Regions from separate parts of the Rhizobium sp. L9 genome, predicted to be linked through region 1. Evidence: riboswitches for the same ligand, from Rfam matches in the RefSeq annotation. Region 1 holds a riboswitch; the other holds the start of a gene.
What was found. Region 1 has a riboswitch for S-adenosylmethionine ahead of CO660_RS31375 (O-succinylhomoserine sulfhydrylase). Riboswitches for the same ligand answer to the same signal wherever they lie in the genome.

Region 1 (5,940 bases):
TTTTTCGGGGATTAGAAGGACATCGCTGGAAAGGCAGCTGGAGCGGGTGAAGGGAATCGAACCCTCGTATTCAGCTTGGGAAGCTGCTGCTCTACCATTGAGCTACACCCGCGATGCCCCGAGATTTCCAACAGATGGGGGCCGCTGTCAAGTCGCGGCCCGTCAGGCCGGCGTCAGATGCGGAAATGTTTGGAAAGCTTGAGGCCCTGGGCCTGATAGTTGGAGCCGAGGCCGGAGCCGTAGAGGCTGGCCGGTTTTTCCTGCATGTGCTCGTAGACCAAGCGGCCGACGATCTGGCCGTCTTCGAGGATGAAGGGCACTTCGTGGCTGCGCACTTCGAGCACGGCGCGGCTGCCGCGCCCGCCGGCCGGCGCATGGCCGAAGCCCGGATCGAAGAAGCCGGCATAATGGACGCGGAATTCGCCGACCAGCGGATCGAAGGGGGTCATCTCGGCGGCATAATCCGGCGGCACATGCACGGCTTCGCGCGAGACGAGGATATAGAACTCGTCGGGATCGAGGATCAGCTCGTTGCGGCCGCGGCTATAGAGCGGTTCCCAGAAATCGAAAATATCGTGCTGGTCCTTTTCATCGACGTCGACGACGGCGGTGTGGTGTTTGCCGCGATAGCCGATCAGGCCGTCCTTGTCGCCGGTGAGATCGATCGACAGCGCGATGCCGCCGCCCGAGACGTTCGGCTGCTTGCTGGCAACGAGCGTTTCGCTTTCATGCAGCCTCAGAAGTTCCGGCTCGCCGAGCACGGACTGGCCGACGCGGAAGCGGATCTGCGACAGGCGCGAGCCGCGGCGCACGACGATCGGGAAGGTGCGCGGGCTGATTTCGAGATAGAGCGGGCCGGAATAGCCCGGCGGGATCTTGTCGAATTCCTGGGCGTAGTCGGTGATGACGCGGGTGAAGATATCGAGCCTGCCGGTCGAGCTCTTCGGATTGGCCGAAGCCGACATGTCGGCAGGCAGCGCTAAGCTCTCCATCAGCGGCACGATATAGACGCAACCGGTTTCGAGCACCGCGTCCTGGGAAAGGTCGATCACGTGCAGGCTCAGCCGATCGAGCTTGTCCGAGACCAGATGCGAGGGGCCGGGCATGAAGGAAGCGCGCACACGAAACGCCTTGCTTCCTAAGCGCAGGTCGAGACTTGCCGGCTGGATCTGATCGCGGTCGAGCTCCCGCTCGGAGTTCAGACGCCCCGTTTCGAACAGTGCCGCAATCGCGCGGTCCGCCAGAATTCCAGTTTCGCGAGCCATCATGCCCCATCCATCATTTTGCCGCCGACAAAACCAAACTCGGGGAATTGACGCAAGCAGCTAACAGCAGTATTGCAAAATTATCCCGTGGTGATTTGGCCGGTCGGCTTGCAGCCACGTTAAACAAGTGGCTAAAAAGACCGGGTTATGAAACCGGTCTGCTTTTGCGGCCGGTTTTTTGTTATGTGAAGGTGATGGCATGAGCAAGACCTGGCGCCCGGCAACCCAACTCGTCCATGGCGGCACGCTGCGTTCGCAATATGGCGAAACATCAGAGGCAATCTATCTCACCCAGGGTTTCGTCTATGACACGTCGGAAGCGGCCGAAGCCCGCTTCAAGGGCGAAACGGACGGCTTCATCTATGCCCGCTACGGCAGCCCAACCAACGACATGTTCGAAAAGCGCATGTGCGCATTGGAAGGCGCTGAAGATGCCCGCGCCACCGCCTCCGGCATGGCAGCCGTCGCCGCCGCCGTCCTCTGCCAGGTCAAGGCCGGCGACCATATCGTCGCCGCCCGCGCGCTGTTCGGCTCCTGCCGCTGGGTCGTGGAAACGCTGGCGCCGAAATACGGCATCGAGTGCACGCTGGTCGACGGCCGGGATCTCGCCAATTGGGAAAAGGCGGTCCGCCCGAATACCAAGGTATTCTTCCTGGAGAGCCCGACCAACCCGACGCTCGAAGTGATCGATATCGCAGGCGTCGCCAAGCTCGCCAACCAGGTCGGCGCCAAGCTGATCGTCGACAACGTCTTCGCGACGCCGCTCTTCCAGAAGCCGCTCGAACTCGGCGCCCATATCGTCGTCTATTCCGCCACCAAGCACATCGACGGCCAGGGCCGGTGCCTCGGCGGGGTGGTGCTCGCCGACAAGGCATGGATCGACGAGAACCTGCACGACTATTTCCGCCATACCGGCCCGGCCATGTCGCCGTTCAATGCCTGGACGCTACTGAAGGGCATCGAAACGCTGCCGCTGCGCGTCAAGCAGCAGACTGAGAATGCGGCGAAGATCGCCGATTTCCTGGCAGAGCAGGGCAAGGTCGCCAAGGTGATCTATCCCGGCCGCAAGGATCACCCGCAGGCTGACATCATCGCCAAGCAGATGACCGGCGGCTCGACGCTCGTCTGCTTCGAGCTGAAGGGCGGCAAGGAGGCGGCCTTCGCGCTGCAGAACGCGCTTGAGATCATCAAGATCTCCAACAATCTCGGCGACAGCAAAAGCCTGATCACCCATCCGGCAACGACGACGCACAAGAACCTGACGGAAGAGGCGCGTGCCGAACTCGGCATTTCTCCGGGCACGGTGCGGCTTTCGGCCGGCATCGAGGATACGGACGACCTGATCGAGGATTTCGCGCAGGCGCTTTCCAAGGTTTCGGCCTGATCGACTGGAATAGCGGCCGGACTTCAATAAGGAGCCGGCCGCCGATCTGCGGGAACAAGTACCCGCGCGCCGGCGTTGCGAAGTAAAATTAACGCTGACGATTAGGCTTAACGATCGAAAACCATACGATGATCACCATTTGACCGCTGATCAACGTTCCGTTTCTTGACGGACGGGGCCTCTTTATAAGATACGGGTAACATATCTTGACTATGGTGCAAGGCATGTATCGCGCCCTCACAAGAGATATCGAAGTCGTGGTCGAACCGTTCTATCTGGAGGAGCAATCCGATCCGGAAGACGATCGCTATGTCTGGGGTTACCGGATCGTCATCAGCAACAATTCCGGCGTCGCCGTTCGCCTCATCAATCGCTACTGGAACATCACCGACCAGAACGGAGTGGTGGACGAGGTGACCGGCCCCGGCGTCGTCGGCGAACAGCCGCGGCTCAGCCCCGGCGACACCTACGAATATTCCTCCGGCTGCCCGCTCGACACGCCCTCGGGACTGATGTTCGGCCATTACCAGATGGAAACGGATGAAGGCGAGCTATTCGATGTCGACATCCCCGCCTTCTCGCTGGATTCACCGGGGCTGCTGCGCGTGCTGAACTGAAAGCAGGCCCCAAAGTGGATATGCCCGATTCACCCCCAGATGACATGCATCAGAGATCAAAAGGATCTGAGGCCGTCCGGGTGTCCGGCTTTGCTTCGAACGGATCCTTTGATTGGGGCGTGGCTGGCCGCTGAGCGACTGCAGCGTTTACCGCCTTCTGGCAGGTGAGCATCTCATCCGTTGCCCTGACGGAATTTTTTAAACTCAGCGCAACAATCTGCTTTCCGTTGAAGGTGGCGCGAAAACCCAGTTTACGAGCGAACTCGGCAATCAGACTGGAATCCTTAAAATCGATCCATAATCCCTTGAAGCCATCAAGATCGAGAGCGCTCGCATTCGCCGTCCATTGAGAACGATCTAACGACAGTTCGATGGGATATTGCTTTCCCACTTCCAAGGATTTCCAGTTCGGATTTGCGATCACAATATAAAAAGGGCTCTCCTTCTTTGTAAAATTAAAGCCCAGACGAAAAACGGTGCCGTCATCAAATGAAGTGAGAACAAAACAGCCGTTGCCCAAGGTCGGGTCGACAGCCACGGTCCAGCCGCCAACCTCTTTCCATCTGATTGTTTCGTCATCAGCCAGGACAATCCGTGGCATCGCAGCAATTAATGCGAATACAAAATACAAAAGCCGCATTGACGTCCCGCCCCCAGAACCAGTTGGGACAATAGGTGCACAGTGACTACTAAAAGTCGAGTCACTGTGCCGCTGCAATGCGCATCTTTTTCGCGCCAAGCGCGACTAATGTTATTCCGCCGGCTGAAGCTCAGCTGCTTCGAAGCGGTAGGTGGTCGAGCAGAATTCACAGGTGACGGATATCTCGCCGTTTTCCTGGCTGGCCTCGATCTCCTCGGCGGTGAACCCCTTCAGCACGTTGCCTATTTTTTCCCGCGAGCAGCTGCAGCGGTCGAAGACGGCGCGGGGCTCGAAGACGCGCACGCCGCGCTCGTGGAACAGGCGGAACAAGAGACGTTCGGTGCCGACCTGCGGGTCGGTCAGCTCGTCGGCATCGATGGTCTCGACCAGCGAGCGCGCTTCGGTCCAGGCGTCATCCTCGCCATGCGGACGGTCGCCGTTATCGCCGTCGCCGCCGTGGAGATCAGGCTGGCGCATGCGCTCCGGTGCCTCCGGCAGGAACTGGGCGACGAGGCCGCCTGCCCGCCAGCGGTGACGCGGCTTGCCGGCATCGTCACGATCGAAGAGTTCCGCCGCAGCCAGGCGCACCCGCGTCGGGATCTGCTCCGACTGGCGGAAATAGACCCCGGCGATCTCCTCGAGCGAAGTGCCGTCGAGGGCGACAATGCCCTGGTAAGGCTGCGCGAACTTGCCCTGGTCGATGGTGAAGGCGAGCACGCCCTTGCCGAGCAGCTGCTCCGGCTCGGTCTCGCCTGAGGCAATCGCCTGGTCGAGCAGCGCGCGATCGAAACGGGCATAGGCACGCACGTTCTCCGGCGTCGAGAAATCGGCGACGAGCAGATCGACCGGGCCGTCGCCCTTGGTCTGAACGGTGAACTTGCCGTCGAACTTCAGCGAGGTGCCGAGCAGCACCGTCAGCACGACGACTTCGGCGAGCAGCCGGGCGACGGGCGCGGGATAATGATGGCGCTCGAGGATCGCATCGAGCATGGGGCCGAGCTGGACGGCGCGGCCGCGCACATCCAGACCCTCCACCTGAAAGGGGACGACATGATCATCGCCGGCGAAATCGAACTGGCCGAGGGCGGCTGCAGCTTCTGCCATGGCTTTACTCCTGGTTTCTGGAGCGGCGGCCAAAGTGTCCGGCGCTCGCGCAGTCGGGCCGCAAGCTTATGACTCGCAACATCCGATTATGGTTCAGATCGCGCCCAGGCACCAAGCAAGAATCGACTTCTGCGCATGAAGACGGTTTTCCGCTTCATCGAAGACCACGGATTGCGGGCCGTCAATCACCTCATCCGTCACTTCCTCACCGCGATGAGCAGGCAAGCAATGCATGAACAATGCATCGCTGCCGGCCTTGGCCATCAAGGCCGCATTGACCTGATAAGGCTGGAAGACGTTGTGACCCCGGGCCCGATGTTCCTGATTCATGGAGACCCAGGTATCGGTCACCACGCAATCGGCACCTTCGACCGCACGGTCGGCATCATGGCAGAGCATGACTTCGGCGCCCTCATTGCGGGCCCAGTTCAGATAGTGATCCTTGGGCTCGGAACCAAGAGGCACGGCCATGTTCATGCGGTAGCCGAAGCGCGCAGCCCCTTCCACCAGCGAATGCAGCACATTGTTGCCGTCGCCGGTCCATGCGATCGTCTTGCCCTTGATCGGGCCGCGATGCTCCTCGAAGGTCATGATATCGGCCATGATCTGGCAGGGGTGGGTGTCGTCCGTCAGCGCATTGATCACAGGCACGGTCGCGTGCTCGGCGAGCTCCAAAAGCCTGGAATGCTCGGTGGTGCGGATCATGATCGCATCGACATAGCGCGACAGCACCTTGGCGGTGTCGCCGATCGTCTCGGCGCGGCCGAGCTGCATTTCAGTACCGGAGAGAAACAGCGTTTCGCCGCCGAGCTGGCGCATGCCGACGTCGAAGGAAACGCGGGTTCGGGTCGACGGCTTTTCGAAGATCATCGCCAGCATCTTGCCGGCGAGCGGCTTGTCGCCCTTGCCTGATTTGAAGGCCTGCTTGCG
Region 2 (5,940 bases), on a different contig from region 1:
GAGCGCCGCTTCGAGCGCGATCGCAAAGGCCGGGCCGCGACCGGCCGTATAGAGCGAGGTCGCATGGAACAGCACATCTTCGGCCGCCGCCGTGTCGATGCCGGCGGTCGCCGAAAGCGCCTCCGGCAGTTTTTCAAGCGCTGCCTGCAGGCCGAACGTGCCGCCGATCGCGGCCGTCACGCCGGAAAGGGCGGCGACGGAGGCAATGAAGGATTTGGTCGCCGCCACACTCTTTTCGGCACCGGCGTTGAGACCGAGAACGATATCGGCCTGTTTGGCAAGCGGGCTGTCGGTGACGTTGACGACGGCGATGGTCGTCGCCCCACCCTTCTTCGCCGCCTCCTGCAAAGCCACGATGTCAGGGCTGGCGCCCGACTGCGAAACGGTGAAATGCACGCCGCCCTTCAGATGGAGGGCAGCGCCGTAGACGGAAGCGATTGACGGTCCCACCGATGCGACCGGTACGCCGCAGGTGATCTCGAAGAGATATTTGAAGAAGGTGGCGGCGTGGTCCGAGGAGCCGCGCGCCGCCGTGGTCACTACGCTCGGGCGGGCGGACGAAAACAGCCGGGCGATTTCCGCAAAGACCGGTTTTTCCTTTTCGAGAAGCGTGGCCACCACCTCCGGCGACTGGCCGGCTTCCTGCAGCATCAACGACTGGTTCTCACTCATGGTCATCTCCAATTCTCAATTCGGCAACGAAATCATAGGCATCGCCGCGGTAGTGCGAGCGGGTATATTCGACGACGCGCTGGTCTTCCAGGCGCGAGACACGTTCGATCAGAAGCGCCGGCGCGCCTGCCTTGACGTTCAGCATCGCGGCATAGGACGCATCGAGCGTGACGGCGGTCAGCCGCTGCAGCGCACGCACCGGTCGGTGGCCATTCGCCGCCAGCGCATCATAGAGCGATCCCTCGCCGCCGGCGTTCTCCCCCAGAAACTTGACCGGCACGACGGCGCGCTCGATCGCCAGCGGCAGGCCGTCGGCGAGGCGCAGACGGTCGAGTCTCAGAACCGGTTCGCCGGCGCCGAGGCCGAGCAGAAAGGATTCCTCCGGAGACGGCGTGTTGACCTCGCGTGACAAGATGCGCGCGGCCGGCAGACGCCCGCGCGAGCGCATGTCGGCGGAGAAGGAGGAAAGCCGCCAGAGCGACTGTTCCATGCGCTCCACCTTACCCGATACGAAAGTACCGCTTCCGTGGCGCGATTCCAGTGCGCCCGCCGCCATGAGGTCGCGATAGGCAGTGCGCACGGTGACACGGCCAAGCTTGAGAGCCTCGGCAAGGTCGCGCTCGCCCGGCAGCGCCGTGCCGGCCTTCAGCAAGCCCTCCTGAATGAGGCTGGTCAGCGCCTGCGCCAGCCGCTTGTAGAGCGGCCCGGCCAACGCTTCGTCGCGCAGGCCGCGTCTATTGAGTTCAGCTACTAGACTGGTTCTATCCATGGGCAGACAATAGAACCTATATAGAACCAATCGGCAAGTCTGAATCGGACAAGGCATAAGAAAAACCCTCTCCGGCAAACCGAAGAGGGTTCATAACGGTCAAATTTGACAGCCGTGCGTCTCTAGAATGCTCAGCTCTTGGTGAAGATGTAGTCCGTCTCCTGGCGCAGCACTTCGCCGGGGCGCAGGACCGCATTCGGAAAGCCGTCGTGGTTGATGGCATCCGGCCAGACCTGCGTTTCCAGGCAGAAGCCGGCGAACGGGCCGTATTTGCGCCCGCCGAGGCCGGGAGCACCTGTATTGAGCTTGAAGCCGGCATAGAACTGCACGCCCGGCTCGGTGCTGCGCACTTCCAGCGACACGCCGGAATAGAGGCTGCGGGCGAGTGCCACAGTCCGCTTGGCGGTGCGTTCGCGAGACAGGCAGAAATTATGGTCGTACAATGCCTGTTCATTGCCGACGAAACGCTTCATCGGAGCCATCTCGCGGAAATCGAATTCAGTGCCGGCAACGGGCCGGATTTCGCCGGTCGGCACCTGCTTTTCGTCGGTCGGCAAATAGTGATCGGCGGCGATCATGATGTCGTGGCCCAGCGCATCGTCGCGGCCGTCGAGATTGAAATAGGCGTGCTGGCAGACATTGGCGAGCGTCGGCTGGTCGCTTGTTGATTCGTAGGTGATCGACAGCTCGCCGTTGCCATGCACCCGGAACGTCGCCTGGATGGTGCAATTGCCGGGGTAGCCGGCGCGGCCGTCGGGATCGACGATCTTCATCACCAGCCGGTCAACGTCATGCTCGACGATCGTCCAGTTGCGCTTGCCGATGTTGTCGCTGCCGCCATGCAGATGCGTCACGCCGTTTTCGTTCCGCTCGAGCTGATAATCCTTGCCGTCGAGCGTGAACCTGCCGCCGCCGATGCGATTGGCGCAGCGGCCGGGCGTCGCGCCGAAATAGGCCGAGTAGAGCGGGTAGTTGTCGAACTCCTCGAAGCCAAGCTGCAGCGGCGCGTCATGTCCCGCAAGGCGCAGATCCTGGATGACCGCGCCCCAGGTGATGATCTTGGCCGTCAGGCCGCCGCCATTGATGACGACGCGATAGACGGTTTCGCCCGCCTTCGTCTGCCCGAAAACATCCCGCTCCAACTTATCCGACATAATCGACCGTCCGTTCCTTTGCGCGTCCGATAAGACGCGCGGCGCTGTAGAGTTCCGGACCGGAACCTGCCCGCATTTGCTCCAAACCGCAACCGGGCAGGTCAGAAAGAAATGCCGGTCAAAGATCCATGCCGATCTCTTCGACGTCATAGGGCGTCGTCTGGTAAATCTCATTGATCCAGTTACCGAACAAGAGGTGCGCATGGCTGCGCCAGCGGTTCTGCGGCGCAAGCGTCGGATCATTATGCGGGAAGTAATTATGCGGCATCTTGATCGGCACGCCGGCATCCACATCGCGGAAATACTCATCCGAAAGCGACGTGGAATCATATTCGACGTGGTTGAACATGTAGAGCCGCCGGCCCCTCTTCTCGTGCACGAGGCATACGCCCATCTCGCTGGATTCCATCAGGATTTCCAGGCTTGCGGATTTCTCGATATCTTCGCGGCGCACCTCGGTCCACCGCGACACCGGAACCTCGAAATTGTCGGAAAAGCCGTTCAGATAGATGGAGGAAGGCTTCAGGTTTCGGTGCCGGTAGACGCCAAAGGCCTTTTCCTTAAGCTCATATTTCGGAACGCCGTGGAAGTGATAGATCGCCGCCATCGCGCCCCAGCAGACGTTCATCGTCGAATGGACGTTGGTCTCGGTCCAATTAAAGATCTCCTGCATCTCTGCCCAATAGGTAACGTCCTCGTAGGGCAGAAGCTCGATCGGCGCTCCGGTGATGATGAAGCCATCGAACTTGCGCTGCTTCACCTCTTCCCAGGTCTGGTAGAAGGCGAGCAGGTGATCTTCGGATGTGTTCTTCGCCTTGTGGCCGCCGATGCGGATGAGCGACAGCTCCACCTGCAGCGGCGAAGCGCCGACGAGACGGGCCATCTGCAGTTCGGTCTTGATCTTGTTGGGCATCAGGTTGAGCAGGCCGATCTGCAACGGTCTTATATCCTGACGGATCGCCATCGTCTCGGTCATCACCCGCACACCTTCCTGAACCAGGGTTTCGAAAGCGGGCAGCGTATCGGGGATCTTGATGGGCATTTGCGGTCAACTCGATCGAAAATAAAAAACCGGCGGCGAAAAAATCGCTACCGGTCCGCACGCGGCCCTTTAGCGACTTTTTTAACGTGGCTGCAAGCCGGCCGGCCAAATCACCACGGAGTGCCTTAATTAGTCCCAGTTGAGGCGCGAATCAACTCCGAATGCATGCCGGAGCGGAGCGCCAAGAATCATCACAGTTTAATGACTGATAAAATCTGTTGATAGACCGGTAACGCCACCATGTTAATAATGACAGTATGGGCGGTGTTGGAAAAGCATGATGGCAGATAAGATCGAGGGGAGGCCGGGCACCAGGAGGCAGGATAAGGTTGGTTACGACTTCAGCCTGACATATCGCCTCGGAGTAATGTTCTCGGCATTCTGGAATTCTGAAGTGCGTGGCAAGGTGCTGTTTCTGGCAACCGTGCTGATCCTTGTCATCCTTCTGACAGCTTATGGCCAGGTCATTCTGAACGAGTGGAACGCCCCCTTCTATGATTCGCTCGAGCGCCGCGATCTCGGCGAATTCTTCCATCAGCTCGAAATCTTTGCGATGATCGCCGGCACGCTGCTGCTGCTCAACGTGCTGCAGGCCTGGCTGAACCAAATGACCGCGCTCTATATGCGCGAGGGCCTGTCGCGCGATCTCGTCAATCAATGGCTGAAGCGCAAGCGGGCGCTGCGGCTCGCCTCGAGCGGCCTGATCGGCGTCAATCCCGACCAGCGCCTGCACGAGGATTCCCGTAACCTCGCCGAAAGCACAACAGGGCTCGTTCTCGGCCTCTTACAGTCAACCATTCTTCTGGTGAGCTTCATCGGCGTGCTCTGGGAGCTGTCGAGCGGCTTCGTCTTCCACATCAGCGGCCACAGCTTCTCCATTCCAGGCTACATGGTCTGGGCAGCGATTTTTTATGCCGCCTCCGCCTCGGTGCTGAGTCAGGTCGTCGGCCGCAAGCTGGTCAAGCTCAATGCCGACCGGTTCTCGAAGGAGGCCGAGCTTCGTTTCACGCTGATGCATGCCAATGAGAACATGCCGGCAATCACCGTCGCTCGCGGCGAAGAGAATGAACGCCGGCGCATCAACACCGACATCAGTTCGGTGCTGAGGGTGGTCAAGCGGCTCGCCATGGCCAATACCAATCTCACCTGGGTTTCGGCCGGCTACGGCTGGCTCGTGATCGTTATCCCGATTATCGTTGCCGCACCCGCTTATTTTTCCGGCGGCCTCACCCTCGGGCAGCTGATGATGTCGGTCGGCGCCTTCAACCAAGTCAATACGGCGTTGCGCTGGTATGTCGCCAATTTCGGCCCGATCGCCGAATGGCGTGCCACGCTGATGCGCGTCACCGACTTCCGCCAGGCGCTGCTCGACATGGACGAGGACTTTGGTGTGAAGGGCAGCATCGCCTATGAAAACACCACCCCCGACAGGCTGACGCTGAAGGATGTGGTGATCAATGCCAAAATCGGCGAAGACATCGAGGAATGCGGCGGTTTTCGCCTGCGTGAAACCGATATCGTGATCAAGGCCGGCGAAAAGATCATGATCAACGGCGATCATAGCGTCAACCGCAAACTGCTGTTCCAGGCCTTGGCCGGGCTCTGGCCGTGCGGCAGCGGCACGATGGGTCTGCCGCCGATCGACGACATGCTGTTCGTTCCGCAGATTGCCTATATTCCGGGCGGCACTTTGCGCGAGGCGCTTGCCTTCCCCGAAAGCCCGGATGCCTACGAGCAGGCTGCCGTCGAGGCGGCCCTTGAAAAGGCCGGCCTGCACTCTCTGATCGCAAGGCTCGATACCCGCGCCCGCTGGGACAAGCTGCTCGACAGCGATGAGCAGAAGGCGATCGGCTTCGCGCGCCTGCTGCTGGTGCGCCCGCGTTGGATCATCTTCGACGAAGTGCTCGAGGGCATGGAGCCGGAATGGCAGGAGACGATGTGCAGCGTGCTGACTTCGATACCCGAAACGGGCATGATCTATATCGGCCGCTCTGAAACCTATCTGGAGGCGCTGCAGCCGCGGGTGCTGCATCTGCAGGCTCTGCCTTCGAGATCTGAAGAGCCGCAGCAGCAGGTCGCCCAGACCACCGGCGCCAGCGCTAGTGCGGGCGCAGCCGTCGTCCCCGCGCCGGCGCTTTAAGACCTCCCCATCAGCAGGAGTTTTACCTGCAGCGTGACGCGAGCGGCTGAGCGCGAGAGAGTCTCAGCCTTCGAGCTCTTCGCGCAGCATTTCGAGCTCCAACCATTCCTCTTCCATCTTGGACAGGCCGGCGCGCAGCTTTTCCATCTCGCTCGCAAGCTGA

Region 2: another riboswitch for S-adenosylmethionine. It lies ahead of metA (homoserine O-succinyltransferase); the one in region 1 lies ahead of CO660_RS31375 (O-succinylhomoserine sulfhydrylase).

What each region holds. Positions count from the first base shown of each region.
Region 1 is NZ_NWSZ01000052.1:1,111-7,050, forward strand. Features, by position in the region: gene CO660_RS31360 (hypothetical protein) at 1-15, shown strand, start outside; tRNA gene CO660_RS31365 (tRNA-Gly) at 39-112, opposite strand; gene CO660_RS31370 (2'-deoxycytidine 5'-triphosphate deaminase) at 174-1,268, opposite strand; SAM riboswitch at 1,343-1,421, shown strand; gene CO660_RS31375 (O-succinylhomoserine sulfhydrylase) at 1,465-2,649, shown strand; gene apaG (Co2+/Mg2+ efflux protein ApaG) at 2,874-3,266, shown strand; gene CO660_RS31385 (hypothetical protein) at 3,316-3,906, opposite strand; gene CO660_RS31390 (Hsp33 family molecular chaperone) at 4,018-5,010, opposite strand; gene argF (ornithine carbamoyltransferase) at 5,104-5,940, opposite strand, start outside.
Region 2 is NZ_NWSZ01000006.1:210,781-216,720, reverse strand. Features, by position in the region: gene CO660_RS07960 (SIS domain-containing protein) at 1-672, opposite strand, end outside; gene CO660_RS07955 (GntR family transcriptional regulator) at 665-1,441, opposite strand; gene CO660_RS07950 (aldose epimerase family protein) at 1,573-2,595, opposite strand; gene metA (homoserine O-succinyltransferase) at 2,714-3,637, opposite strand; SAM riboswitch at 3,687-3,764, opposite strand; gene CO660_RS07940 (ABC transporter ATP-binding protein/permease) at 3,918-5,777, shown strand; gene CO660_RS07935 (ABC-F family ATP-binding cassette domain-containing protein) at 5,841-5,940, opposite strand, start outside.